DNA from 4 places in the Geomicrobium sp. JSM 1781026 genome. Region 3 is predicted to be linked to each of the others. Evidence: predicted binding sites of a transcription regulator. Region 3 holds the regulator's gene; each other region holds the start of a gene.
The links. The regulator LexA, encoded in region 3, represses DNA repair genes until DNA is damaged. The targets are predictions, from matches to a motif close to CGAACATATGTTCG.

Region 1 (7,560 bases), 440 kb from region 3:
CCTCTACGTTTGACACGTCACCTTTGACGGCCAAAGCCTCTCCACCCGAGTCATTAATTTCTTGCACGAGTTTCTCAGATGGCCCTTGGCTCGTATTGTAATTGATGACGACCCGAACACCGTTATCTGCTAATTCTCTCGTAATGGCTGCACCAATTCCTCTTGCACCGCCCGTTACAATGGCTACTTTATTTTTGAGGTCTGCCAAAGATCTTCATCTCCTTTAATTCAACTTGAACGTTGTTTAGGATTTGCCTGAAGTTGCTGCTGCTTCACTTGCACCGGATTGCACATGCTTTAAGATCGTATCGAGCTTTTCATCTAACCCTTTCATTTCTGTTTTAAGTTTCGTAATTTCCCTCTTTATGTCTGACTTTACTGCAGTCAGGTTCATATCTTGCAATTGATCATCCAGATGATCCACTTTTTCATCTACGTTAATAATCAATTTAGAAACCTTGGATAAATCATCGACACTTGGGACATTCGCTTGTTCCAAGTAACGACTCATCGTTTCATCCATCATTTTCTTGTACAAAAGATTCATTTCAAGCGTTGTGCCCATCCATTCTGAAAATTGCTCTTCTCTCATCTTCTCATCCAGGATGCCACTCCAGTAGGAATCATACTGTTGATACAGGTTCTTCCACATGTCAAAGGGATCAAATCCGTTTTTATCCGCCATTCTCCTGCCTCCTTAAATTCAATTCTTCGGTAAGGAAATCTCCCATCAATTTCTTTCTATTTATAATTATAATTATTTTCGGATAATTTGTCGGATATTGTCACCTCCTGTAAACGGCGTCAGTGTTTTCTATTCCTAAGGCATCCATACACCCTCTTGTACGTATAACTTTCGACACAAATCCTTCAATCCCTCTATAAAAAAATAAGAAATAAGCATTTTGCTTTTTCGAACGATTTCCTCAATTCCTCTTGACATACTTTTCATATAGGTGTAAATTACACTTAAGTGAAAAAGTTAATTGAGTAGGTGTTCACATGACGGAAAAAGACAAACGAGAAGACAAAGTAAAAACAAATGCACCTAAGAATTTAATGGTCCCCATGTTACTGCTAAGCCTTCGTGGCTGGGATTTACACGGCTACAAGCTTATTGAGCAACTCTCAGAGTTTGGTATGCGTTCTGTAGACCAAGGGAATGTGTATCGGACATTGCGACAACTAGAAAAAGACAACATGATCAAATCGGAATGGGACACGTCAGCGGGAGGCCCTGCCAAACGAATCTATTCTCTCACCGACGCGGGTGAAGAATATTTATCATTATGGGCAGACTCATTGGAACAATATCAATCAATGCTCGATCGCTTCTTTTCAATGTATACAAATATGATCTTTCCCCCTAGACAAAAAAACGACGACGATCAGTAGTGACCCTGCAGGATGACCTGCATCACAATAAAGAGAAATTTTATAGGAGGAGTAAATAATGGCTACAACGGCTAAAAAGCAAACCGAGAAACCTGTTGCTACGTTCATTGATGCAACATGGGATGCATGGAAAAACAGCATGCACATGGTGTATTCAACGCAAAAGGAAGCAGAGAACTTGACGCTTCGCGCAATGGAACAACAACAAGATTTATGGAAATCATTCCAAACAAACATGAATAAAGTGCAAACCGAGCAAAAAGCGTGGGCTGACGAAGTGAACGACCAAGTAAAAGAAAACCTGGCTAATACGAGTGGCGATGAAGCAAAACGTGTGTACGAACAATGGAATGGACGTTTCGAAGAAGTTGCGAATCGTTTTGGGCAGTTAACGTATACGCCGTATCGTGAAATGTTCACATTGTTTACACGCTCACAAGAACAAATGCATGATGCAATGAAGAAAAGCGTGTCGCAACAACAGAAGAATCGTGAAGACCTTCAGCCTCTTTTTGATGATTTCACAGAGCAAATGAAAAAGACACAAAACGGCTTTTACGATGTATCAGAGAAGAATCACCAATTATTTGCCAACTATTACAAAGCATAAATAAATGAACGAGCATGAAGACCTCAGTTCTTCATGCTCGTTTTTCGTCACAAAAAACGGACAGCCATCCATTTATGTAAACGCTTACCATTTCATCGGACGATAGGAGGAGTACGATCCTTATGAAACTATTAAACAAAACAACGATTATTACGGGAGGCGCACGAGGTATTGGGAGAGCGACCGCTTTAAAGTTTGCCAATGAAGGGGCACGAGTAGTGATCGCCGACCTAAACGCCGCTGATGTGAAATCTGCTGTACTAGAACTTGAACAGACAGGCGCTGAAGTACTTGGTGTTCAAACCGATGTGTGCAAGTATGACAGTGTGAACAATCTTATGGAGCGTGTGCTCGAGCGGTTTGGCTCAGTTGACGTCGTTATTAATAATGCCGGTATTACTCAAGACGCCCTGCTCACTAAAATGACGGAAGACGAATGGGATCAGGTAATGAACGTGAACCTAAAAGGGGTGTTTATCGTTGCTCAAGCAGCGGCGAAGATCATGAAAGCTAAGCAGTCTGGCGTGATCTTAAATGCCTCTTCAGTCGTCGGTACATTTGGCAATTTCGGACAATCCAATTATGCTGCAAGTAAATGGGGTGTGAATGGGATGACGAAAACGTGGGCAAAGGAACTGGCGCGCTATAATGTTCGCGTAAACGCGATTGCTCCTGGGTTTATCTCAACACCTATGGTTGATAAGATGCCTGAAAAAGTGCTAACTAAAATGAAAGAAAACGCCTTGTTAAAACGACTAGGCAGTCCAGAAGACGTCGCAAACGGCTATGCTTTTCTTGCTTCTGATGACGCAAAGTTCATCACCGGCACAATTTTAAGTATTGATGGCGGCGTTACATTGTAAGATGTAACGACCGCCATGTGTCTTATTTCAATGTGAACCCTTGATCTTTTAGGAAGGTTGTCACTTGTTGACGTCGGGGCTTGTTTAGATAGTTCGCCATGTTCTCTCCCCAACCTTCGGTACGTTTGCCGTTGGTCCTATTTTTATAGTATTCGCTCGTCTCTTGCTCGTATTGGTCCAATCCTTCATGGATGCGGGATGCTTCATAACGATCTTCATGAAGTACGACTTCAACAGGAAACCTCGGTTTTTGCCCTGGATCCTGGTCTGGATAGCCGAGGCATAATCCCATGACTGGAAATGTGTACGATGGTAATTCCAGAATTCGCGCCACTTCATGAAGGTCATTTCTTATTCCGCCAATCATCACACCGCCGAGGCCATACGAACGTGCGGTGAGCAACACGTTTTGTGCAGCCAATGCGACGTCCACGGCTCCGACAATCACATTCTCGGTCTCTTCCATCTGCATCGGCGCTTCCCATTTTTCATTATTCATCTTATGTTTGTGCCAGTCTGCGGTAAAAACAAGAAATACCGGAGCCGCTTCCACCCACGGTTGTCCCCCTGCGACCTCTTTTAGTGCTTTTCTTTTCTCATGGTCCGTCACGCGAATGATTGTGTATGCCTGTACATGGTGAGAACTTGGTGCCCAGCGAGCGGACTCGATTAAGTCTTTAATGATGGCATCGTCTACACGTTTATCTTCATATTTACGGATCGATTGATGAGATTGGATCAGTGCTCTTGTATCTTTCATTTTGCATTCCTCCTCGGAGTTACGAGCGTGCCGGCCGGTGTACTGTCTACAATTTCTCCATCTGCCATTACCGTTTTTCCGCCAATAATCGTGCGCACCGGCCAGCCCGTAATCTCACGGCCGTCGTAAGCAGATATCTTGCTTTTACTATGCAAGTGTTCCTTGCGGATAGTGTTCGTCTTCTTTAGATCAACAATGGTTACATCGGCATCCGTTCCTGGTTGAAGAGTGCCTTTTTGATGCGAAATGCCATACAGCCTTGCTGGATTTTCGCTCAAAAGCTGTACGATTTGGTTGATCGTCAACCGTCCAGTGTTTACTTCGTTTAGCATGAGTGGAGCTAACGTCTCCACTCCACACATCCCTGCAGGAATTTCACTCAGTTTCCCTGCGTACTTCTCTTCCGCTGTGTGCGGAGCATGGTCTGAACAGACGACTGTAATCGTTCCGTCCTGAATTCCTGCCCAAATGGCGTCTTGATCTTTCTTCTCTTTAACGAGTGGAAAGATTTTCATATCTCGTCCTACCGATTCATAATCTTCATTCGTTAAAAACAAATAATGAGGACATGTTTCTACAGTCACATGTTGCCCGTTTGCTTGTGCTCTTCGCACCGACTCGACACTTTCTTTCGCCGATACGTGCAAAACATGAAAATGAACCCCGCTCTCCTTGGCAAGTGTAATGCCTGTATCAACAGTAAGCGTTTCTGCAACTGCTGGTCTGGACCGAAGCAATGCGTCGTATGATTCATCTTCAGGGTCTTTCTCTTCGCTTAATTGCCGGATTAACTCATGGTTCTCTGCGTGTACAGCAAACACTTGTCCCGTTTTTGCGGTTTCTTTCATCATTTGATACACCTCGCCGTCATCAAACGGCTGGATAATCGACTCATCCGCATCATCAACATTGTAGAGAAGCTGATACGTCTCCTGATGAATGCCGTAACCCCAAAAGTATTTAAATCCAATTACACCTTTTTCATGCATATCTGGAATTTGTTCGCGGTTTAGCGGTCCGAGGCAAATCCCCCATAAACCAAAGTTAATAAGTGCTTTGCCCGTAAGATTCTCTACTTGCGCGTCAAATGTCGGAGCATCTTTTACCGGCGGTGTTGTATTCGGCATTTCAAACAGTGTTGTAATTCCACCTGCTGCAGCAGCTTGTGTAGAAGTGAAGAAGTCCTCTTTATGCGTCGGTCCTGGATCTCTGGAGTGAACGTGTGTATCAATGAGTCCTGGAAGTACGTGATGACCTGTGGCATCAATAACTTCTCCCGCTTCTCGCACATCATCTGGACTTGTGACTGCCGCAATCTTCTTATCACTTATGTAGATCGTTCCCGGAAAGGTTTCGTTTCCGGTGACGATCAGGCCGTTTTCAATGCGTACATCATACATATTCTCATCCCCATTCTGTCAGATTTAAGAAAAACCGCTTCATCAAGAAGCGGCCATCCTTTTTAGTTAATATCTTTGTAAACACGGCTACCGACGGCTTTTCTTTGTTTCTGATACTTTCCGTCATATGGAGACGCTGCATTCTGGTCCATGCGAGCAAATACGAGTTGTGCAATTCTTCGCCCTGAGATGAGGCGAATGGGCAAACGGTTTGCATTGAACAACTCTAGCGTGATCTCCCCTTCAAAGCCCGGGTCCACCCATCCTGCATTTTGAATAAATAATCCCATTCTACCGATCGAACTTCTCCCTTCAACAAACGCAGTTAAGTCGTTCGGGAGCTTTATGTACTCTCGAGTTGTTGCGAGTAAAAATGAGTTCGGGGGGATGATTACTTCGTCTGCTTCAAATTCAACATATTGCGCGGGAGTATCTAAAGAGATCGATTCAATGGCATTCTCATCAATCTTCAAATAGTGATTTCCAAGACGGATATCGACCGACGCAGGCTGAATTTGCGCATCGTCAATGGGCTCAATCATTAGTTCTTGTTGAGCCATCATATTCTTAATGGTTGTATCTGATAAAATCAACGGATTCTATACCTCCTGAGGACACTTCTTCTATTATTAGTATACTAGATATTGACGCGAAAAACAAAAAACCAGCAGCTGAAAAATCAGCCACTGATTGGAGGTTTCCCGTCTTCGAAATTACATTCTAATTCGTACCCATGCTCGGATATTGTGTTACCTGTCTGATATTTAACAATCCATTCATTATACTTTGTTGTGAGTGTCGTAAAAGCGTCTTCATCTTTTTGATCGAGAGCTTCATCAATGAGTCGTTCATAGCGAGCCTTTGTAAACTCATATACAGAATACTCCAACATCATACGTGCGTATAGCGACTGTAACACTTGTCTAGGTGCCCTGTACCCCTGACGGATCATTTTCAGTTTCTCAAAGAGTTCATTCTCGTAAGTTGAACCTGCCATTGCTGCTCCCTCCCATAACTCATCGTATTATTTACGTATTATGAAGCGTTCGTCCTTGAGAGTCAATACCCGAATTTTGACAATTCCAAACGTTTATTGAAAAACGTTTCTAGTATCTTATTAAATTCTTTAAGAGAACATTCCGATCAACCGAATGCTTTTTTTCTTCTTCCTGCATTTTCTTGTTGTAAACACGAACACACATTCGTATACTGAGCATATACTCGGTTTAGGAGGTGCGATGATGCCTGTCACTAAGGATGAGCTAACGCTGATTCATTATGCGGTTATTTTGCCGCTCGTACGCAAATCTTTTCAACGCTCTCGCATTCAGGCAGAGCAGTCTCTAAGCTTGCACGAGCCCTACTTGACGCTTATTGATGAAGCACTGGCACTTGTGCATGAAGATTTACGAACATTAAAGCAAGAACAACAAACCCGATCGATTCGCGTCTACAAAATTGACAGTGACTTGACATTTTCCGAATATGGTTACGTTTGCGGACGCTACGAAGGACAAAATCGCTATGTGAACACGAACCTAAAGCGACAGACGAGCGCCTGCATGGAACGCTATCTTCACGGCGAACGGGTCGAACCGGATTTCTTTAACAACTTGTAAACGCCATACATGATTAAGAAGACGACAAGTGACACCGCTTGAAGCACAAAAATGTAATATGGCCACGGCCCAAACCAATCAAAAGGTGACGGACTTGGAGGTTTTTCCATCAAGTACATGTAATTGGCGTACGGAACAAACCAGTTCACCATAAACACACCTGCTGCATACACGTTCAAATACACCCACACTCGAAATACAGATCGAAGAAAAACATGCTTTCTATGCACGAAAAGCATATACACGACAGCAACAATGACGAGCGCATGCGTGGAGAAGAAATGAAAAAATCGAAAGTGTGGAAATCCAAAGTTCCCAACATCAGGTGTAACTAAGGTTAAGAGAGCACTTCCGACTCCAGCAAAAAATGTAATTTCGAACCAGCGCTGCCCTGTTGTAAGAAGCATCACCACAGCTGTAATCCACGTAATACTACTCAAATGAAGAGGCAAAGCAAAGTGCGCACCCCATACGCCATTCACGACGTACCACATCTGATATACGGCCTCAAGTAGAACAAACAGCGCAACGAGACCGTAGCGAAAACTTGCATCGACGGTCGGGCGACTACGAATGGCACGCCGAAAAACAGCGATTATTACACAAACGAGAATAAGCACGCCAAAAACGGCGATGTGTGCAGGGCCGAACAAAACAAAGTCCGGACTGGGTTGTGAATAGGAAAATAAGGACACCTTAGAACCTCCACATCTAGGGAACTAGACTTTAATCTGCAGGTCTTCTTCCTCCTCTACTTCAGCAAACAGATCCGTCATAATTTGCATTCCTTTCCCGATCTGTTCATCGGTTGCATGTGTATAATTAAGCCGAAGTGTATTGTATTGAGGCGTGCCCGCATAAAACGGCGCACCAGGCACGTAGGCAATACCGCGACGAACAGCCTCCTTTAATA
Region 2 (7,560 bases), 310 kb from region 3:
ACACTACGTTGCATTTTGGTAGTATCAAGCTCGATCCTGATCGATACCAAGTGTGGGTTGATGGTTGCGAGGTGACGCTGACAACGAGAGAGTTTGAGATCGTAAAGTTATTGCTCATGAATCAAGGCATTGTACTGACAAGAGAGAAAATTGTTGAGCAAGTGTGGGGTTATGACTATTTAGGAGAGACGAGAATGATTGATACACATATTAAAAACGTTAGAAAAAAGCTAGGCATTGATACGATTCAAACTGTGAAAGGCGTCGGTTATAAATTGGATGTTTAATCTCATTAAGCAACTGTCACCGAATCGAATTACGGGCAAACTGTTTCTAATTTCAACAGGTACATTACTTACACTTGCGTTTGTGTTTTATGTAGCCCTTTATTTATTTCTCCCGAGTTTTTATGAACAGTATAAGGTTGCACAAATTGACGAAGCGGTTGACGAATTAGTCGAGCAAGCAGAAGCAAGCCCGTTTCAATCGATTTATGAAGGGATGCAAGAGATTAGTTGGAATCAGAATGTGCATTTTCATCTGCTCGACGAAAACTATACACCGCTACTCTCCTTAAATGCTCGTTCCATTGAGATCGATGGGGGCTTAAACTATCGTGAACGCATTTTAGCCAACCCTGAGCAAATTGAAGGCTTTTCCGATGGGTATTCACGGACGATACCGATTTTAATCGAAGGGCAGCCGTTTTACTTGTACGTGAACGCTTCTTTGCAGCCGGTAAGTGAGGCGACTGAAGCACTGTTTCTCTTTTTGCCCTACATTATTGTGTTTGCGATTGTTTTATCTGTTGGGTTTGCCTATGTGTTCTCTAGACAGATCACAAAACCGCTTCTTCAGCTCAATCAATCCGCTCAATCGCTGGCACAGCTGAACTTCACCGAAAAAATTGACATGAAGCGGAGCGATGAGATCGGTGAATTATCTCAAAGTATTAATCATATGTCTGGGAACTTAGAACAATCGTTGGAACGGTTAAAGTCGGCAAATGAGCAGTTGCAGACTGATATTGAAAAAGAGCGGGCCATCGAAGAGAAGAGAAGAGAGTATTTTTCTGCAGTTTCCCATGAACTGAAATCACCGATTACAATTTTAAAAGGACAGCTTGAAGGCATGCTACACGAAATCGGTCCGTACAAAGACCGAGAAGTGTATTTGGCTAAGTCGATTCAGACGACCGAAGAGATGGAGAGTCTTTTGCAAAATATGATGAAGCTGTCGAAATTAGAAAGAAGCCTGACGAGTATCGAACGACAAGATATTCAACTCGCTTCCCTCATCAATCAGACGTTGGAGCGACTGGAGTACTTCCAATCAGAACGAGAGATTACGGTCGATTGTCAGCTAGAGGACGACGTGTGGGTTCAGTCAAACGAAGAACTCTTATCCAGGATTATGTATAACGTCATTCATAACGGCTTCATGTATTCTCCTCAAGGAGAGCAGATGGTCATTCGAGCTGAAAAGGTTCCTAACGCTTGGGACATTTCAATTGTGAATACAGGCGCAACCCTTTCAGATAAAGACTTAACGGCTGTTTTTGCCCCGTTTTACCGTGTAGAAAAGTCCCGAAACAAAAACAGTGGCGGTAGTGGCGTTGGCTTGTATCTCGTTCAACAAATGGCTGAAGCTTTGTCCTACCCGTACAAATTAGGAAATACTGATGCGGGAGTTCAGTTTACATTAACAGTGCCGGATGTGAAGAAAAGCTAAAGCGATGAGATTCGCAAAATACGAATCTCATCGCTTTCTTGTTCCCTCTTTATTCTTCAGCAAAAATCCGCTTTTGGTCCCACTTTCCGTAGCGGTAGTACAGATAGGCAAATAAACTACCGATGAGAAGGCTTATTCCCATCCCAATTCCGATGCCAATTTCCCCGAATAACGAGGAACAAAGCGCGGTAATGGGGTATCGTAATACCCAAAAGGAGATGATGTTCAATGCAAGAACTTGATACATAGCTCCCGACGCTCTTACGATCCCATTTAATACGAAGTTTATGCCAAGAAACGGATAGCACAAGGCAACGATTTGTAAGTAACGAGTCGCAAACAAAACCGCATCTGGATCTTGGATGAATAAACGCACGCCGTATTCCGCAAACAGCACAATAAACGTCGCAATGGCAAACATAATGACGAGATTATAAAGAACCGCATATTTGGCGAGCGTTCTTACGCGATCCCACTGTTCATCTCCAATGTTTTGACCTGCCATACTATTCACAGCCGTCCCAAGGGCCATGGCGGGAAGCATAATTAAGCTGTCTAAACGTTGAGCAGCGCTAAATCCGGCAACAACATCACTACCAAAGCTCGTCACCACGCTCATAATGGCGGCAACACCTGCCGCGATCACCGACATTTGCAACCCTGAAGGAATGCCGAGTTTTAAGATCAAACCAATTTCTTGTTTAGAGGGCAAGTGTGGCATAGTAAATGGTGCTAGCTTTTTTTTGATGATGTACATAACACCGAACAAAAAGGCAGTACCCTGAGAGGCAAGCGTCGCATAAGCAGCCCCTTCAATGCCCCAGCCAAATCCGCTGATGAACAACGGGTCTAAACCGATGTTTAAAACAACCGCGAGCAATACGATGCGAAGAGGCGTTTTGCTATCGCCGAGCGCACGTAAGATCGTACTAATAAAGGTATACCCAAAAAGAAAGAGAATGCCTAGAAAATTTATGCGCAAATAAGCGTCTGCTGATGCGAGCATAGCTTCAGGCGTGCCGATTAATAAGAGTAACTGCTCACTAAACCAATAGCCGGCAGCACCTACAGACAGGGCAATGAGGGTCATAGCGACAACAAATGCGTTTAAGTATCGTTTTAAGCCGGTTTGGTCATTTTTGCCTCGTTGTTGAGAAAGGATCGTTAACGATGCGTTGTTCAAACCAATGACGAATGAGAGAACGGTAAAGATGATCGTACTGGAAACGGCGACAGCACCGAGTGCATTAGCGCCAAGCAAGTTACCGACCCATAAGCTGTCAGTGATCTGGAATGAGGATTGAAGTAAGTTGGCGAGCATAATGGGCCCAGAAAACAGCAACAACGGCTTAAACAAGGGGCCTTGGGTGAAATCTTGTTGGTGTTGTTTCATACTCGAATTCCTTTCAAACGAAAGCGTTCCATCTAGTATAACCGCTCTCTATGCATTTGTCCTTGTTCATAATTCTACGATAATTGACAAAATCATACATCTAACTCTTCCACTCTTACGAAGGTGCTGATATAATAAATATGGTTTATGATTTCTAAAACTGGCAATTTTTACGTGCCGGTTTTTCTTTTGCCAATAGAGGAAAAAAGATCTAGGAAATCAGGCGCATTTCTAGTAACATTGTCGATAACGCTCAGGAGTAGAAACAGGGAGGAGAAACAAATGAAAAAGATGAACTTGGTGCTTGGTGCTGCTAGTACAGCACTTTTACTTGCTGCATGTAATGGCACGGACGAGCCGAGCAGCACAGAAGAGGCAGGCACGGCATTTGATAGCATAGAGTCGCAACACGAAACGATCATCAATGCAGCTCATAACATTTTGGAACAAGAAAGAGACTTGCAAATTCATTTTGAAGAAGACTTGGCAGATGACGCAAACGGTGCATTGACAGAAGGTTCAGGGCAAGTTGCTGAGAATGTAAGCACTCGTGAGCAGTACTTCAATGAAATTGAAACGGCATACGCTCAAATGGAATCTGACTTGTCCACCGTTGAACTCGTTTTAGAAAACGGGAATGCTGAAGAACTTCCGAGTGATCTTGAAGAAACGGCATCGAGTTTAGCAGATGCTAAAAGCGGTATTTCTTCATTTATCTCACAATATAGTGCCAATCTAGAGCGTCATCAACAATATTTTGATGGGCTAGGAAGCGAAGAAGCCGATTTTCAAATGTTGGCAGATGGCATTGAAACATTAAATGATTCTCATGTCGAAACACTTCCAGCTTGGGACGAGCTAGAAGAAGCGTTACTTACGATTGAAGAAATTCTCGCAGACTTTGAAATGGACGTTGAGGAAGAAGAGGGAGAGGAATAATTCATGAATAAACCTTTGAAACTATCAACTTTATTGTTTGCTGGCTGGTTTGCACTGAGCATTGGGGTGACTGACGTATCTGCAGAAGAAGAGGCTGAAGAAACGGATGCAGATGCTGAAGAAGAAACAGAAGACGATGCAGAAGAAGACAGTGATGAAGCTGAAGATGAAGCAGCAGAAGAAGAACGATTGTTTGATGTTATATCAGAAGAAGATCGACTCTTGTTTCTCCCACGCTTAATACCTGATCGATTTACATACGATAGTGGCATTGAGATTGAGTACCCTCAAGACGGTGTGAGAGGTGTGTATTCTACCGCATATTCAGCAGGCGGGGACCGGTTCGAAACGTTAGTTGATTTACTAGATCGCACCGAATTGAATTCAATGGTTATTGATATTAAAGACGACCACGGAAATATTACTATTGATACGGACTCCGAAGATGAGCGAATCCAAAACAACTCACAAGCCATTATTTCTGATGTTGATGGGATGATGGAAACGCTTGAAGATTCAGAGATCTACCCGATTGCACGGGTTGTTGTTTTTAAAGACCGTGTACTTGGTGAAAGTGAACCTCAACTTTCCTATACCGAGCCAGATGGCTCAATGTGGGAAAACTATGGCGATGTGTTTGTTAGTGCATTCTCTGAAGAAGTTTGGGAGTATAATGTTGAAGTAGCTAGAGAGGCTGCTAAGGCTGGATTTAAAGAGATTCAATTTGATTATATTCGTTTCCCAGAAAACCTCGCATCTAATGAAGATCGCTTGAATTTTGATTACGGTAAATACGGCGATATGGACGTTGAGAGTTCTGAGAAGCGGTTCCAAGCGGTTACAGATTTTGTTGAATACGCTCGTGAAGAACTAAGAGAATATGGTGTGAAAGTTTCTGTAGATATTTTCGGTGAACCCGTTCGTCTTCCTGACGGTGCACCAACAATTGGTCAAGATTATCAACGAATTGCAGAGCACGTTGACATTATCTCTGCCATGCCTTATCCAAGTCACTGGGGTGTTGGGCATATTGAAGGAATTCCAATTCCAGATCTGGAGCCATACAATGTTATGGATTGGTTTTCACAATTGGAAAACGATGTTTTAGGTGAATTGGATAACCCACCGGTTTCGAGACCGTGGCTTCAAGACTTTACAGCTTCCTATCTTGGATCTGGCAATTATATGAACTACGGGGTAGCTGAAGTTGAAGCGCAAATTCAAGCGCTGTATGACAACGATATTTACGAGTTCCTCCTTTGGAATGCGGGTAATTCGTATACTGAAGGCGTCGATTATACGCTCGGTCGCGACATTGAAATTGCGGGTGCTGATGAGAAGGCAGAGCGTGAAGATGAAGAAGTTGATGAAGAAGATAGTGATGAGGACTCTGACGACGAGGACGAAGATGAGGAATAAATGAATAAGCGACCCCAATCGGGGTCGCTTATTTTTTCGGATCTACACTAAATGTTAGGTTATTGTTCTATATATAAGTTGAACGAAAGAAGTTCTTCAAGAACCAATGGGTGGCTTCGTAAAGTGGAAACTGTGCTTGAGTTGCGGCTGAACGGTTCTCAAGTTAAGGGAAATCGTTGGAAAAGCGGTATAATATTGTAAACTCGGTGACAGATCACCGGGTCATGTGTACATCCCCGCCCCGAAGTCCCAACAAGCTGTCGGTACGAGCGGCGCCGAACCGGGTCCGAATTGGCTTCGGCCGTGCTGGGACCGACAGGGTGCTCCCTTATGGGCATTGAATCTCTTCTCCAGTTGGAACAAACTGCGCAGGAGTTTAGCGCAGTGAGCGCCAAAAGCGAAAAACTAGGCAAACTAGCACCGCGCTCCCCCTCCAATCCAACAGCGTGAATTAAAAAAATCTAAAGTTAACACGATATAGAACCGGAAGTGAAATGTTCATGTGAAGTTCCCTCGTCACTTGAAGAACGATCATACGTTCGCTATAATAAGTGTATATAAAAGTAGGGGGGAAGTAGCCGTGTCGTCAGGAATACAGTTTCCAGAACCTTATCGGGATATTTCACGGAAGATTATTCATATCGACATGGATGCGTTTTTCTCCTCTGTTGAAGAACGAGACGATCCACGGCTAAAAGGGAAACCCGTCATTATTGCGAAGCACCCTCACCAAACCGGGGGAAAGGGCATCGTATCAACGGCGAACTATGAAGCGCGTAAGTTCGGTGTACACTCGGCAATGAGTGCCTTTGAAGCATATGAAAGATGCCCACACGGTGTGTTTGTGTCTGGCAATTATGAAGCGTATCGCGAGGCATCAGCACAAATTCGAAACATTATGCTTCGGTATACAGACCTCGTAGAACCGATGTCCATTGATGAAGCGTATCTTGATGTGACGAACAATAAAAAGAACATTCCAAGTGCGACGGTCGTCGCACGGATGATTCAACGAGACATCTGGAAAGAGACAAAGCTGACGAGTTCAGCGGGTGTTTCCTATAATAAGTTCATTGCTAAAATTGCTTCTGATCAGCAAAAGCCAGCGGGATTAACGGTCATCATTCCTGATGAAGCCGAGGGGTTTCTTCGCCAATTACACGTGGAGGAGTTTCCGGGTGTCGGGCCGAAAACGGCGCAACGTATGCACGAACTTGGAATTTATACAGGAGATGACTTGTATCAGTTAGAGCAGATGGAATTGATCCGTCTTTTTGGTAAAGCGGGCATGTCTTACTATAAAAAGATTCGTGGCATCGATAATAAGCCGATTCGGATTGAACGTGAACGAAAGTCAGTGGGTAAAGAACATACGTATTTTAAAAACTTGTACTCAGAAACTGAAGTGCTAACTCAGCTTCAACGCTTAGCCGATGAGGTAATGAACGCATTAGTTAGGCATGGTAAGAAAGGAAAAACGGTTGTTCTTAAAGTTCGTTACCATTCTTTTGAAACGATTACTAGAAGAGTGAGTGGCAACCGTCACGTGCAAGCCTCTGACGATATATATGAATATGCTGAAGAATTATGGGCAGAGTTAGGGGATGCAGAAAAAGGGATCCGGCTACTCGGCATTACTGTCTCTAATCTTGAAGAAGCAGAGCATGTGCAGATTCCGCTTTTTTAAAGGGCGTTTGAAAAGGACGAGAAACAGGTATGAGACAGAAGTATAGACTAAAGGAGGTATGCGGAATTGATCTATGGATATGTAAATCCTTATAGTCGCGATGAAAAGGGCTTTATTCAGCGACAAATGCTTAAAAATTACGGTGTAGACTTTGTGTTTGAAGAACAAGAATTTGGAAAAGCGGATGAACCAGTTGAGCTCGAGAAGCTAATGGACACTGTAAAGCCGAAAGACACAATCGTTGTCATTAAGCTTTCCTGTTTTGCATCATCGAGTGAACAACTGATCGACAACTTATCAAAGCTACGCGAGCAAGGCGTTCGTTTTATTTCTTTATTTGATGGAATGGATACGAGAAAAAATGGCGAGTTGTACTTAAATATGATTAAAC
Region 3 (7,560 bases):
TAAATTTTATCGGTTTTAACCAGCCATACTTTTGCCGATGAATGTCACATGCGAAAAAATAAGGGTCATACGTTTGCAATTGATCAAACCACGGCCACTCATCACCCATGTTTCCATCACTCCATATTTGCATGCGCTCATCGTTCATTGCCACTTTAACCCCGTCTTCACCTTCCATGAATAGTAGCTCTCGTTCTTTTGGTGTTGTCGCAATACGGTCAAGGGAAAATTGTTCACAAATATCATGAACAGGTAACGGCCGGCAAATGTATGCTATTTGTTTTTTTACGATGTGATACAGAGGTTTTACCGTTTCATATTCTTCGAACAGCTGAAACAATTTCGCTTCAGCGCGTATAAATCGTTTCGCGACGTCAGGTTGCAACAAATAAATATCATAGCGATGCATGTTTCGACCTCCTTTAGCTTGTCCTTATCATACCAAGATACTAAAGAGAATCTTGTCAATATTTGCACAGCACATTCGACAAAATGATTCATTCACTGCACACTTTCGCCTCCCTCGACATTTCCGATAAAAATAAACCGCCCTAGCTGAAAGGGCGGTTTATTTTAGTCAATTCACATTTACTTAATCAAACGATTTACGTGGGTAATTACGTTTTCTACATTAAAGCCGTACTCGTCCATCACGACATCTCCAGGTGCAGATGCTCCGAACGTATCAATCCCGATGTTCGCTCCGGAACGCCCTGTGTAACGTTGCCATCCATAAGTCGTACCTGCTTCAATTGAAAGGACTGGAATGTTCGCAGGCAGTACGCCTTCTTGATACGTACGATCGGTTTGTTCAAACAACTCTTGACTTGGCATACTTACGACGCGTACGTGCGTCCCTTGTTCTTTCAATTGTTTCTGTGCGTCCATCGCAAGTGACACTTCAGAGCCCGTCGCAAGAAGAGTAGCTACCGCTCCATCCGCTTCAGCGAGTACGTATGCCCCTTTCTTCACTTGCTCGTATGCGTCATCTGCAGAAATAAGTGTTGGCAATCCTTGTCGGGTCAACACAAGGGCGGTTGGTGTCCCTTTAGACTCAAGGGCGATTCGCCATGCTGCTGCAGTTTCATTGCCATCTGCTGGGCGAAGAACATTCAAGTTTGGAATCATTCGCAGCGATGAGGTTTGCTCGACAGGTTCATGAGTTGGACCGTCTTCCCCGACAGCAACGCTGTCATGGGTAAAGACAAACGTCGAAGGTACGTTCATCAATGCCGACAAACGAATGGCCGGGCGCATATAGTCAGAGAACACGAGGAACGTCGCTCCGTATGGATGTAATCCACCGTGAAGAGCGATACCGTTTACTGCTGCAGCTGTTGCAAATTCACGAACTCCAAACCATACATTTCTCCCTGTACGATTTTCTTTCGTAAAATCGTCATGATCGTTCATCATCGTATTGTTAGAAGAAGCAAGATCAGCTGAACCACCAAACAACGCATCCGTTTGTTTAGAAATTGCACTAATCATTTCACCAGAAGCTTTTCGTGTAGCCAACTTATCTTTTCCTACTTCATAAGCAGGAAGATCTAGAAGCGCTTCTTTATTAAACCATTCTCTGGCAAACGCACCGCGAAGTTCTTCTGCTTTTTTTGGTTCATCTTGTTCGTATGCGGCCAATGTATTTTCCCAATCGCTAAACTGCTTTTTATTGTTTTCTTTTAAAGAAGCAAAGAATGAAGCCACTTCCTCAGGCACATGGAACTCATCGTGCTCCCATTTATAGCTTTCTTTCACGAGTACAGTCTCGTCTGCTCCGAGAGCTTTCCCGTGAGCTTCATTCGTACCTGCTCTGTTCGGGGACCCAAAACCGATGACTGTCTTAATTTCAATCAAGCTTGGACGCGGATCCGCTTTTGCATCTGCAATTGCCCGGTCAATGGCATCAACATCACTTCCATCTTCTACAAGAATCGTGTGCCAGCCGTATGCATCGTAACGTGCCATTACATCCTCAGAAAACGAGCGATTCAAATCTCCATCTAAAGAGATGTCATTTGAATCATACAAAACAACAAGCTTCCCAAGTCCGAGATGACCCGCAAGGGATGCGGATTCTGAAGCGACCCCTTCCATCACATCTCCGTCACCACAAAGAGCGTACGTGTAATGGTCAAACAGCTCATATTTGGATGTATTGTATACTGCGCTCAGGTGGGATTCAGCCATTGCCATACCTACAGCCATTGCAAGGCCTTGACCGAGAGGTCCTGTTGTTGCATCCACACCTGGTGTATGTCCGTATTCAGGGTGACCTGGCGTTTTACTTCCCCATTGGCGGAAGTTCTTCAGTTCATCCATGCTCAAGTCATATCCACTAAGATGAAGCAGGCTATATAAAAGCATCGATCCGTGTCCGGCCGAAAGTACGAAACGGTCACGATCCCACCAGTTTGGGTTATCTGGTTCGTGCTTTAAATGTCTTGTCCACAATGCAAACGCCATCGGTGCTGCACCCATCGGAAGCCCCGGGTGACCGGAATTGGCTCGATTAATGCTATCAATGGATAACGTACGAATCGTATTAATTGCTTTTTCTTCTACTGTATTCAACACTCGTTCATCCTCTCCATCATTCCTATTAAACCTACTCTTGTCCATGATATACGGTTTTATTCATCAAAACAACCTTTAGAGCGGTTTGTTCATGACATTGAAAAAACCTGGATGCACCGTCCAGGTTGATGGGTTAAGCTATTCATTCTGTTAATAGGAACGCCTTCGTTTCTTTAATGAATGAGGAGTCACATCGCTTCCATTCTCATCAACCACTTTAACGGCTTGTAATTGCTTCTTAAAAGATGTTCTTAGACTACTCAAGTACTCATCTCTAAGCGAATGCTGTTCGAACTCTTCGTCATGAGTTAACCCCATCGTCCTTGCCCGCTTGGCAAGTTCGTTCATACGGTCGATTTTCTTACTAGAGTTCATCACGGATCCTCCTTTCGTTATTTATCATCGTTCTCACACGTTAGTATGTATATTCCCGAACAGCAAAAGAAATAAACCTAACATTTATAATTTAAAGAATTTAACCGGTTCGTCATTGTTTTCAGACCTCACGTAAAACGATGGCCAAAGTTATTAGTTTTACTTATATGAAAGAAATGCTGGATTTAAAACGACGGGTTCACTCGCCGCTAATGACGTTTGGGCTACAAACAACATGACAGCGACCGCAAAACCAAACAGAAGAATAATGAGCCACTCTTCTACCGTTTTCCTCTTTATAAGTGCTTTTGATAACTTGACCATCTGATCCCCTCCAAAACGTACGTTCGTATAACGATCATAACCGGAACAAATGTTCTTGTCAACAAGAAAAACAGAACGAGTGTTTGCAAACACATGTTTTGTATGCTATGCTTTTCCTAAGATTGGAAAGAGATAATGAGGTGAAACGATGACAAAGTTATCCGCACGCCAAGAACGCATTCTTACTTATATTAAAGATAATGTACGCAGCAAAGGTTACCCGCCGTCCGTACGAGAAATCGGTGAAGCTGTCGGTCTCGCTTCAAGCTCTACTGTGCACGGTCATTTAGCACGATTAGAGAAGAAAGGCTTTATTCGGCGTGACCCTACAAAACCTCGCGCAATCGAAGTGTTAGGATTAGATGGTGCAACGACAGACGCCTCTTCATACACCGAGAACAGCAATGCACCAGCGGCAACCGCTTACGTACCCGTTATCGGTAAAGTTACCGCAGGTCAACCGATTACGGCTGTTGAGAACATTGAAGAATACGTCCCTCTCCCTGAATCTTTTGTTGGGAATGAGTCGGTTTTCATGCTAACCATTGTCGGTGAAAGTATGATAGATGCCGGGATTTTGGACGGGGATCAAGTCATTGTTCGGCAACAACAGACAGCGAATAATGGCGATATCATCGTTGCAATGACTGAAGAGCAAGAAGCGACGGTAAAGCGCTTTTACAAGGAAGGTAATCAAATTCGTTTGCAACCAGAAAATGAAACGATGGAACCGATCTATTTAGATAATGTATCTGTGCTAGGGAAAGTGACCGGCGTACTGCGAAATATTCATTAAAGAACTGTTGAAATAATCTGTGTAGACACACAGGTTTTTTCTTTTTCGCTTTAAGTTTACATAATGTTTTTATTGTTTACTTTTCCGTTCTTTCACATAGAGAGCGACCCCGATCACACTAAGCATTCCAATTCCTGGTGTAGCGATCATAAGTGACACAATTAATCCAAACTCAAGCATACGCGGACCCCTTTAGTGTCTTTTACATCTAGTGTATGCAAGAAAATTTCTCACGTAACCGAGCGTTTGCACATTTGCCGGTTTGGGCACGATAACGGTATCTAAATAGATGAAGGGAGATATCGTTCATGTGCGGGCGATTTACATTCTTTGAGCAATTAGAAACCCTAGAAAAGCTATTTAACATCAAGTACAGACAGAATACCCCACTACCAACAAGCTATAATATCGCACCGACTCAATCAATTTTTTGCGTTTATCATGGCGGTACGTACGAACAGTTAAAAACGGTCAGATGGGGACTCATCCCCTCTTGGGCGAAAGAACAGAAATCTAGCCGTCCACTTATTAATGCCCGAGCAGAGACCGTCACAGAAAAACCTAGCTTCCGTCAATCCTTTCAAAGGAGGCGATGCATCATTCCTGCCTCTGGCTTTTACGAATGGCAAACGAAAAACAAAAAGAAGCAACCGTTTCACATCCAATTAAAAAACGGTGACCCACTCGCTTTCGCAGGCATTTGGGATACGTGGTCAAACGACACAGAACAGATGACGAGCTGCGCTATTATTACGACAGAAGCAAACGAATTGGTCGCTGACATCCATGAGCGCATGCCGGTCATTCTCTCCCCTGCTGATTTCGATCGTTGGCTAGATCCAACAAACACCGACCCCCAATCGGTAACCCCAATGTTAGAACCCTATCCTGCCGGAGACATGATTGCTTACGAAGTATCCCCACGAGTGAACGACCCAAGATCTAACGATGCTGAGCTAGTGAACTCGCTATAAGTCAAGTCATTACGTTTAATTCTTCAAGTAAACTAGTGGGCAAGCCAACCTGTACCACATTCCACGAGACATATAAAAAAGCCCTATCCCCTGAAGGATAAGGCTTTTTCCATTTTAGTATGCTTGGAAATACTGCTCTCTTTCCCAAGGGTGAACTTGGGTTCTAAACATATCCCATTCGATTTCTTTAGCTTCAACGAAGTGTTCCATTGCATGCTCGCCAAGTGCGTCGACGAGAATTTTGTCGGCTTTTAGTTCTTCAAGCGCTCCTTTTAAGCTACCAGGAAGGGCTTCGATTCCTTCGTCTTTAAGTTCTTGCTCATCCATTACATAGATGTTGCGGTCTGTTTCTTCTGGTGCTTGAAGCTTTCTTTTGACACCGTCAAGACCTGCAGCAAGCAGTGCGGCCATTGCCAAGTATGGGTTGGCAGATGGGTCTGGGCTTCTCACTTCAATTCTTGTGCTCGCTTTTCTAGAAGAAGGAATTCGCACAAGTGGACTACGGTTACGTAGTGACCAAGCGATGTATACCGGCGCTTCATAGCCTGGAACAAGACGCTTGTAAGAGTTCACGATTGGGTTTGTAATTGCTGTGAACGCTTTGGCGTGATCGAGAATCCCAGCTAAGAATTGCATCGCTGTTTCACTCAATTGGGAAGGCGTGCTCTCATCGTAAAAAGCATTCGTCTTTCCTTTGAATAAAGACATGTTACAGTGCATCCCCGAGCCGTTTACACCAAATAGTGGTTTTGGCATAAATGTCGCGTGCAAGCCATGCTTTCTAGCAATCGTTTTTACGGCTAGTTTGAACGTTTGGATGTTGTCACAAGTAGTGATTGCATCGGCATATTTAAAATCAATTTCATGTTGTCCTGGTGCTACTTCATGGTGAGATGCTTCGATTTCGAAGTCCATATCCATGAGTTCAAGTACGATGTCACGACGGCAGTTTTCACCTAAGTCTGTCGGAGCAAGGTCAAAGTATCCACCTTTGTCATTCAACTCCATCGTCGGCTCGCCTTTTTCATCGTTTTTGAAGAGGAAAAATTCTGGTTCAGGTCCAATGTTAAAGTCGGTAAACCCGAGCTCTTCTGCCTGTTTGAGTACACGCTTTAGAATGCCACGCGGGTCGCCTTCAAACGGTTTTGGTTCTTCGCCTGGTGCACCTGGCTCATAGATGTCACAAATGAGACGAGCAACTTTGCCTTTTTCCGGCGTCCAAGGGAAAATGACCCAAGTATCAAGGTCCGGATATAAGTACATATCTGACTCTTCAATACGAACAAATCCTTCAATTGAAGACCCGTCAAACATCATTTCGTTATCTAACGCTTTCTCAAGCTGATCAACCGGGATTTCAACGTTTTTAATCGTCCCTTGAAGGTCAGTAAATTGCAGTCGAATAAACTTTACGTTTTCTTCTTTTGCCAGTCGCGCAATATCTTCTCGCGTATACTTTGCCATGTTTCGTCATTCCCCTTTTCGTTTAATAATTCAAAAAGCAATGTATGTGACTTCCCCACAAAGTGTATGTGGAGAAGGTAATACCGAATTATGATCTAAAAAAGTGAGACAGTTGCCCTTGAATCATGCTTGCTTTCGTTTCGTTTGGATGATTCACTGCTTCTCGCTTCAACCGTTCACGAAGCTTTTTTAGTTCTTCACGCTCACGCACTTCTTTCTCGCGCTCTGCTTCTTGTTCTTTCATCATTTCCTTAATGCCTGCCATGTTCACGCCGCGATCGGTGAGCTGCTTGATATCAAGGAGAACATCGACATCCGCAAAAGAGAAAAGCCGCTGGTTGCCATCCGTCCTTGCCGGTCTTACAAACCCGTGTGTTTCATAATAGCGAATTTGTCTTGGCGTAAGGCCTGTTAATTCCTTCACGATACGGATCGAGAACAAAGGCATGTGCAGTCGTTCACTTTGCTCCAATTGTTTGCTCCTTTCAAGATCAGCACGTGTGATCCGTGAAAATATTACGTTGTATCTATGAATATATTACTTAGTTTAAGAGATACAAAATTTCATGTCAACTTTTTTAATCAATTTATGTTAACTTTTTTGACATGAGTGGTGCAACATCGTTGCAAGTGCCCGTTTCACCGCAATCTTTACGTGAGCGAAAGAAAGGCCCCCTTGAACATACGCGGTGTAAGGCTCTGCCACAGGTCCATCCGCACTAAGTTCAATACTTGCCCCTTGCACGAATGTCCCAGCTGCCATAATGACGTTGCCATCATAACCCGGAAGCGGACCTGGGACCGGTAATGCGCGGGCATCTACCGGTGAATTCTGCTGAATGCTCTGGCAGAAGCTCACCATTGCGCGCTCTTCACCAAAATGAACCGCTTGGATTAAGTCCGTTCGCTTTGTCATTGAGCTAGGAGTGGTATGAAAGCCCGCCTTCTCCAACATAGCGGCTGTAAAATGTGCTCCTTTTACGGCGTCGGCGACGACAGTTGACGCCATGAATACACCTAAAAAGGCGTCATGTAAAAACGGACCGGTTG
Region 4 (7,560 bases), on a different contig from region 3:
TATCCTCCAATACTATAGATGCGCAAAAAAGAAAAAGCCCCTGAACGCACAGGAGGCTTGACACATACTACACAATCGTCAGCCACTTTCCTCCGCCGTTTTTCGGATCAGGTTCAAAGGGTTTCCGTTTAAACATCTCTCAGCGCTTACTCGCGCACCCCTAGTGGTATATTTTCATCCATTTTAGCATACATCTTTTAGGATGTGGCAATCATTACATGGTACGATATGGATGAACATTGGCTCATAAGGAGGTTGTTAATGGATATACTGCCGATTATTCTTAGTTTACTCGTTTTTTTGAATATGATTCTTGCAGCAATCATTGTATTTATGGAGCGCAAAGACATCCATGCAACATGGGCCTGGTTATTAATCTTAATGTTTCTTCCCTTTATCGGATTTGTTTTATATCTTATACTCGGCCAAAACTTGAGCCGAAAACGGCTTTTCAATTGGGATGGCATTGAGAAGATTGGCCTTAAAGACAGTATCGATGCACAGCTTCGCACACTTGAGGACAACACGTTTGCCTTTCGTAATGAAACCGAACAAAACAACAGCAACTTAATTACGATGCTCTTGCGCAGTGACGGAGCATTGCTTACACAAAACAATGATATTGACGTGTTTACTGATGGCGTTGACAAGTTCTCTGAGCTTCTAGCAGACATTGCGACCGCCAAAAATCATGTGCACATGCAGTATTACATCTTCCGAAATGACTTAATCGGGAAGCGGATCATTCATTTGCTCACCGAAAAGGCTCAAGCTGGCGTGCGTGTGCGCATTCTGTACGACGATATGGGTTCAAGAAAATTAGCACGAAAACATTTTCGTGAACTGATCGACGCAGGTGGCGAAGTTGGGGTATTCTTTCCTTCGCGTATTCCCTATATGAATTCCCGACTAAATTATAGAAATCACCGAAAAATCGTCGTCATTGACGGGAGTATCGGTTACGTCGGGGGATTTAACGTTGGTGACGAATACCTAGGCCGCACGAAAAAATTCGGGTATTGGCGTGACAGTCATCTTCGGATCCGAGGCTCCTCAGTTAAAGCCTTGCAGACCCGGTTCATTCTTGACTGGAACCAAGCATCAAAGGCTCATGAAATTCATTATGATGATCTTTATTTTCCTCCCGTCAAATCAAGGGGTGACATTGCCGCACAAATCGTTTCTAGTGGTCCAGATACAGAAGCTGAGGAAATTAAAAATGGTTACATTAAGCTCATCACTTCTGCACGAGAATCGGTTTATATTCAGACGCCTTACTTAATCCCTGATTCAAGCCTGCTTGATGCGCTTCGAATTGCGGCTCTTGCTGGTAAAGACGTTCGCATTATGATCCCAAATAAGCCGGACCATATCTTCGTCTATTGGGCAACGTACTCTTACATGGGTGAACTATTAAAAACTGGCGTCCGCTTTTTCATCTACGATGCTGGGTTTATTCATGCCAAGATGATTGTCGTTGACCGAAGTGTCGGCTCCATCGGAACCGCAAACATCGATGTGCGCAGCTTCCGATTGAATTTCGAAGTGAATGCTTTCATGTATCACGCAGCATTAGGTGAGAAGCTGGCCGCCATCTTTGAGAACGACCTCCTTCACTGCTCAGAAATGACCGCTCAACGTTATCATGATCGTAGCCTTTATATTCGCTTTAAAGAATCTGTCAGTCGTCTGTTGTCTCCAATTCTTTAAAACGCTTCTTTATTTATAGTGACCGCCCAGTTTTTGTGAACGAATTAATGCTTGCCCGCCTTCGGTCAATGATACTGCCCGTAATACAGTCGCGGACCCGTAGCGGTTTTTCAGCCCGTCGATCGTGAAATTCAAACGCTCGCGGTCGACATCGTCTGTAAACAAGCTGAGCTGTCTCGCCTCATCGCTCACGAGCCCATCTAACCCAATACCTAAGCTACGAATGGCGTCACGATTCCAATGGGTCAAAAACAGTTGTTTGGCGGCCCGGTAGATGACACCTCCGTCATTCGTAAGCTCAGGCAACTTCACTTGACGGTGAAACCCAGACGGCATTTGAAAATGATTGTGCCCGCGGGCGCCCATCGTTACCGTTCCTCCAAGACACCCGTTCGCTCTCACGCGCCGCGCAACTTCATCCGCAAGTTCCATAAGCACCGTATGAATATCATCCCAACTTCGATAGTCTTTCGGTAACGTCATATGATGACCAATCGCTTTTCTCCGGACGTGCGTATCCAGCTTGACCGGTGATTCGTCTTCACCATGCGCGGTGCGCCAAAGGAGCTCCCCATTGATGCCCCACCGCTTCTTCATATCCGTAAGCTCAGCACCAGCAAGCTGCCCAATTGTGCGGATGCCCATATCGCGAAAGTGCTTCCCCATTCGCTTCCCTACGCCAAATAGTGAATCGATTGGTAGCGGCCACAGCCGTTGCTGCAAGTTCTCAGGATGCAAAAAGAAAATTCCGCCCGGTTGCTTTTTGGAAAAATGGTCGCACGCCATCTTCGCCATCACTTTATTCGGGCCGATTCCTACTCTTGCAACCATCCCGGATTCTCTCCTCACCTTTGTGATCACTTCTTCGGCAAGATCTTCCGGGCTGCAATTGTGACGGTGAATCGCATCCGTCATATCGACAAAAATCTCGTCAATGCTGTACGGTTCCACTAAATCTGTGTACATTTCAAGCGAACTGGCGATGGCGACGGACACATCTAAGTACAGTTGCATGCGTGGCTTGAGCACAACTAAATGAGGACATTTCATCTCCGCTTCCCAGAGCGCCTCGGCAGTCTGAACGCCCCATTTCTTCGCAACCGGACAGGCCGCAAGAATAACCCCACTGCGGATCTTCGGGTCACCAGCAACGACGACCGGCTTGTCATCCAAATCCGGGCGAGACAGCTTCTCCATGTTGGCAAAAAACGATTGCATATCGATGAGAAATACGACACGATCTTTCATGATGACTCACCCCACCTTTGATATATACAGTATACCAAACGTACGTTCTTATCACACTAGAAAATTTTATGCGATCATACACCGACAGAGTGGGGGAGGATAAGGCGCTCGGGCGGAAGGAGCGGGTGCACATCGGTTGACCTGCGCGCAAGTTTGCTACGGATGGCAGGAAAAGAATGAAGAAAACGAAAACAGGAGAGCTGATCTAAGACTGGGCGGAAGGACAAACGACCGATCTCGCCACGAGCATGGAAACTGTTACCGAGTTCAGGCGAAGCGACAATAACAATAGATGAAATGGGCAACTTGAGCACAGACCTCCGGGCGCGAGAAGCACCGCTGAAAGGGTGACGGGATATCGAGCTGACGACCGTCGGCACCAAAGGTGCCGAAGCCAGAGCGCTGTGAGCAAAGTGCACGGTCGGTGTGCAATACATCTGCGCGCAAGTTGAAGCAAACTGCGATCAAGTTTGCGAGAAACGATAGAAAATGACCCGAAAACGTGTAAACTTGCGCGCAAAATGTAAAAACTAGCGCGCAGATTGCGCGTCCAGACGTAGTGAGCCGCCCGCCAGGAGGCGGGCAACCGAACGCCCTTATCCTGAAAATATCCCAAACCCCATCATAAAGCGGGCTATGGGGGAATTTCTAAGCAAAAGTAGCCATGGTACGACTTGAATCCCCACATAGAAGTCTAAAAATCCAACATAGGCGGGTTTATGTTGGATTTTTGGGTACGTTTCGACTTATCGCCCCTACAAATACCCACATAAAAAAAGCCCACCCTCTTGGTCGGGTGGGCTAACTTCATTAACGTTACACATGACCAAGAGCGTACCGGTCTTTTTGAAACATTTTAATTGCGATCCATAGCACAATTACGGTTGCCACCAAGTTTGAGCCAATCGTGGCAGTGTACTCTGGCAAACCAATGACAGATGTGCCCGCCGTGATGCCATAAATTAAGGCACTCACGTTCAATGCAGGTACAAAGAACATCCAGATCGACCAGCTAGACAACGGCGCTGTAAGTAAATAGATTGGTGCGGCAAGCCAGGCGAACATTACAGGTGTAGACATGTTTTGCGCATCTTTGTACGAAGCGGTTGAGACGCTGATGACGACGAGCAAAGCGGCATTAAGCGCAGCAAAAGCAAGCAGCGATAACGTCAAGAACAGAGCGATCGACAGCAGTTGATCACCGGCAATGATAACCCCACTTTGGTGAAAGGCGTTTGCGAATAGTACAGACCCAGCAAACACAATCACACCACTAATGAAATTAATAACGGTGATGACCACCCATTTCGATATGACAATTTGTGATCTGCGTAGCGGTGCCATTAAGAGTGATTCCATTGTTTGCTTCTCTTTTTCGCCAGCAAACAAATCAACCGCCGCTGGAAAACCTGCCATCAAAACTGTAATGAGCAAGATGAAGGTGAAAAAGTAAGCAACGGACGGAACCGAACGCTCATCAACTCCGATCGGCTCACTGTCCCAATTGTAGACCGTCAACTGTTCCTCACTCAGTCCGGCAGACTGAAGAACGTCACTGCGATGAGTTGCTTCATACTGCTCCCAAACATTCATCAGCTCTCGTTCCACATGAGAAACAACCGGACTCGCATAGTCCCCTTTCGCGGTGAGTTGCTCCTCATCGGCTTCAACCCACAAGTCAATATCACCATCTTCTAACAACGCTTCACCACGGTCCGTTTGTAAGAAGTGCCAATCCTCGTGGGACTGCTGCAAAGCTTCAGAAAGTTCATCATCCAAATCCGGATCGAGACCGACAATAACATCATCTGTCCCAGCGCCGCCTAAAAAGAAAATCATGACAAATACGAGAAGTACGGGCGCAAAAACACTCAGCAGGAGCGTACGCTGATCGCGGAGCGCATCCTTCATTTCTTTTTTTATAATCGCGATCATTTCACACGACCTCCTCTAGCCAAGGTCGCCATCATGATCATATTCAAATTATCTGTTTCTTCGTGAGCGTATAATTCCTCCATCGATCCGTGGAAAAGCAACGACCCTCGATGTAGGATCATGACACGATCACAAAGCATTTGTACTTCTTCCATGAGATGGGTGGAAAAAACGATCGTCCGTTGTTCACTTTTGAGCTGTAGCACCTTCTCACGGAACATGTTTGCGGACGTGATGTCCAGTCCTGTCGTCGGTTCGTCAAACAGATAGAAGGACGGGCTATGTATCATTGCCCGGGCAATCGCTACTTTCTGACGCATGCCTTTAGACAGTTTCTCCACGCGCACATCGAGAAAATCGCGCATGCCGAGTTCATTGCTCAACTTCTCAATTCGTTGCTTTGTTTCTTGATTCGGGATTTTGAAAAGAGCCGCATAGTATTCCAAATGCTCACGGGCGGTCATGCGGTTGTATAAGCCTGTGTCACTTCCAAAGTGGACACCGATTGATTTACGCAACTCAATATGGTCCGGCGATTGCACGTGTCCGTCAATTTTCACTTCGCCATTGGAAGGCACATAAAGACCCGATATAATCCGGAGCAACGTCGTCTTTCCAGCCCCGTTCTCCCCAAGTAAAGCTGTCACTTTGCCAGGTTCAATGGTGGCTGTAATTTCCCGAAGTGCTCGGTAACTTTGTCGTTTTCGTTCTTGAAACACTTTATCGACTGATGACAACTCAATCATATGAAAGCTCCTTTAGGTTCTACTTTCTTTATTCTAGTATATCCGAAAACAGGTTGCACTCTGCAATTCCGTCGTTAAACGGGCATATGATGTCATGTTTCTGCTATACTAATGAAAAAAAGATAAAGTAGGGGTAGCATGATTCGAATCGGCCTGCTTGACGATAATCCAAACGACCTACAAAAAGTTGAGGATTGGCTGAAAACACAACCAGACTGTCACGTCGAGTGGCGTTGCCATACCGCATTGGAAGCGTATCAATTGTTGAAACATTCCAGCATTGATCTGCTTATTGCCGATATTGAGATGGAAGGACTAACCGGATACGAACTCGCCGAACGTCTGCGGGCTCGTGGGGTAAAAGTTGAAATTATTTTCGTTACCGGTCACTCAGGATTTGCCGTTCATGCCTTTGATTTGGACGTGTGTGATTATGTACTAAAACCTCTCACACCTTCAAGAATGGAAAAAGCATTGAATCGTTATCGCAGCCTCTCCCACCAAACCGACGGTCACCGAATGACCATTCAATTACAAGGGGAGATCCGGGTCGTAAACGAAAATGACATTTTGTTCATCGAACGGACCGGTCGGTCTTCAACCGTACACCTTACCGATGATGAGATTGTCACCTACCAATCATTGCAGGAACTAGAGGCCGAATTGCAAAGCTCTACCTTTTTCCGGACCCATCGTTCCTTTATTACGAACCTCTCAAAGATTACTCAATTCGTACCTTATACGAAGCATTCACTAGAAATTCAATTTCAGAACAGTGACAAGCATGCACTCGTCACGAAAAAAAATCTAAAAACGATTCAAGATCAATTTCCGATCTTATCCTGAGGTGTCCACGATGGCTGCTATTTTAAGTATACTTCTCGTTGCGGCTTTGCTCCTCATCGTATTCCTTTGGCGACAAAAGAAACGCATCATCCAAGATGCAACCGAGTTTCAACAGCACGTCCAAGCTTTGCACGAGTCATTAAAGCAAGAACAGCATGACCAGCGCACACATTTTGAAGTGCTGGCGAGACTTGCGAAAAAACATGAGTTCCAGCAAATTACTGACTACATTCACTTACTTCAAAATAATAACGAGGACCGTGCCAGTGCGTCTGCGGGTGGAGCCATCGGCGCCGCCCTCGCTTATGTGAAAACGAAAGCAAACGAAGATAACATTCGCGTAAACGCGTCCATCAAGGCGGATCTCTCGCAAACACTGCTGAGCCCAGGCAAGGAAATGCAGCTCATGGTCAACATCTTCAGCAATGCGCTGGAAGGGGCGCGTCTAAGTAAAGAATACGTGAGTGAGCCTTACATTGAGATCGAAGTACGCAAACAGTTTGGCATTATTATCGTTGATGTGAGCAACAGCTCTGCCCCGATTCCCATTGATGTTCGGGAACAATTATTTCCTAAAAGGCATCCGACCATCAAAAAGCGGGGACTAGGTACATACTTAATCCAAAACGCTGTCAAAACTGCAGAAGGTTCCCTCCATTTTCATGTCGACGATCACACCTTTCATCTCGCCATCCGCCTGCCGAGTGTGCAATCAAAGTAATTTTTGCTGAAAGATCTGAGAATGCAAGAATAGCAAGGATTGGTAAATCCAATCTGTCACAACTGTATAGCAGTCCACATTATAGAGCGGTTAAGGTATGCCTAGAGAAGCGTTTAATACCTTTCAAACTTTTTTGACCTTTGATCCGTCGAATTGAGAATTGAGGATCTTATGAAATATCGAGCTACGGGAGACTAATACGTGCAGATTTCTTGCATTGTATAAAGTCTTTTCCCATCCTTTTCATTCAGAATTATAATTCCGTCAAATGCAAGTATAAATGCAACACCTTAGATTGTCTGGTGTGTCAGTGTTTCAATGGAAAGGGGTTTTCCTTCCAAGTGGCGGGCTAGC

Region 1: a site for LexA is predicted at 6,220-6,233, ahead of ACE1TF_RS00615 (YhjD family protein). Genes of this name have one in related genera too.
Region 2: a site for LexA is predicted at 6,011-6,024, ahead of dinB (DNA polymerase IV). Genes of this name have one in related genera too.
Region 4: a site for LexA is predicted at 2,994-3,007, ahead of ACE1TF_RS15475 (DNA polymerase IV). Genes of this name have one in related genera too.

What each region holds. Positions count from the first base shown of each region.
Region 1 covers NZ_JBHFQF010000001.1:126,325-133,884, reverse strand. The annotation lists gene phbB (acetoacetyl-CoA reductase) at 1-208, opposite strand, end outside; gene ACE1TF_RS00655 (DUF4349 domain-containing protein) at 245-685, opposite strand; gene phaQ (poly-beta-hydroxybutyrate-responsive repressor) at 1,003-1,395, shown strand; gene ACE1TF_RS00645 (hypothetical protein) at 1,454-2,005, shown strand; gene fabG (3-oxoacyl-[acyl-carrier-protein] reductase) at 2,128-2,868, shown strand; gene nfsA (oxygen-insensitive NADPH nitroreductase) at 2,891-3,628, opposite strand; gene allB (allantoinase AllB) at 3,625-5,028, opposite strand; gene dcd (dCTP deaminase) at 5,091-5,621, opposite strand; gene ACE1TF_RS00620 (IDEAL domain-containing protein) at 5,708-6,025, opposite strand; gene ACE1TF_RS00615 (YhjD family protein) at 6,270-6,647, shown strand; gene ACE1TF_RS00610 (YwaF family protein) at 6,605-7,342, opposite strand; gene ACE1TF_RS00605 (aminotransferase-like domain-containing protein) at 7,367-7,560, opposite strand, start outside.
Region 2 covers NZ_JBHFQF010000001.1:252,190-259,749, forward strand. The annotation lists gene ACE1TF_RS01240 (response regulator transcription factor) at 1-287, shown strand, start outside; gene ACE1TF_RS01245 (sensor histidine kinase) at 280-1,731, shown strand; gene ACE1TF_RS01250 (MATE family efflux transporter) at 1,781-3,124, opposite strand; gene ACE1TF_RS01255 (YkyA family protein) at 3,407-4,063, shown strand; gene ACE1TF_RS01260 (putative glycoside hydrolase) at 4,067-5,482, shown strand; gene dinB (DNA polymerase IV) at 6,063-7,169, shown strand; gene ACE1TF_RS01270 (recombinase family protein) at 7,236-7,560, shown strand, end outside.
Region 3 covers NZ_JBHFQF010000001.1:563,557-571,116, reverse strand. The annotation lists gene sirA (sporulation inhibitor of replication protein SirA) at 1-409, opposite strand, end outside; gene tkt (transketolase) at 589-2,577, opposite strand; gene ACE1TF_RS02815 (DUF896 domain-containing protein) at 2,728-2,952, opposite strand; gene ACE1TF_RS02810 (hypothetical protein) at 3,112-3,276, opposite strand; gene lexA (transcriptional repressor LexA) at 3,425-4,072, shown strand; gene ACE1TF_RS02800 (SOS response-associated peptidase) at 4,381-5,046, shown strand; gene glnA (type I glutamate--ammonia ligase) at 5,161-6,510, opposite strand; gene ACE1TF_RS02790 (MerR family transcriptional regulator) at 6,599-6,982, opposite strand; gene ACE1TF_RS02785 (methionine gamma-lyase family protein) at 7,103-7,560, opposite strand, start outside.
Region 4 covers NZ_JBHFQF010000008.1:199,785-207,344, forward strand. The annotation lists TPP riboswitch at 71-172, opposite strand; gene cls (cardiolipin synthase) at 262-1,710, shown strand; gene ACE1TF_RS15475 (DNA polymerase IV) at 1,720-2,958, opposite strand; gene ACE1TF_RS15480 (ABC transporter permease) at 3,775-4,893, opposite strand; gene ACE1TF_RS15485 (ABC transporter ATP-binding protein) at 4,890-5,639, opposite strand; gene ACE1TF_RS15490 (LytR/AlgR family response regulator transcription factor) at 5,778-6,485, shown strand; gene ACE1TF_RS15495 (GHKL domain-containing protein) at 6,496-7,206, shown strand.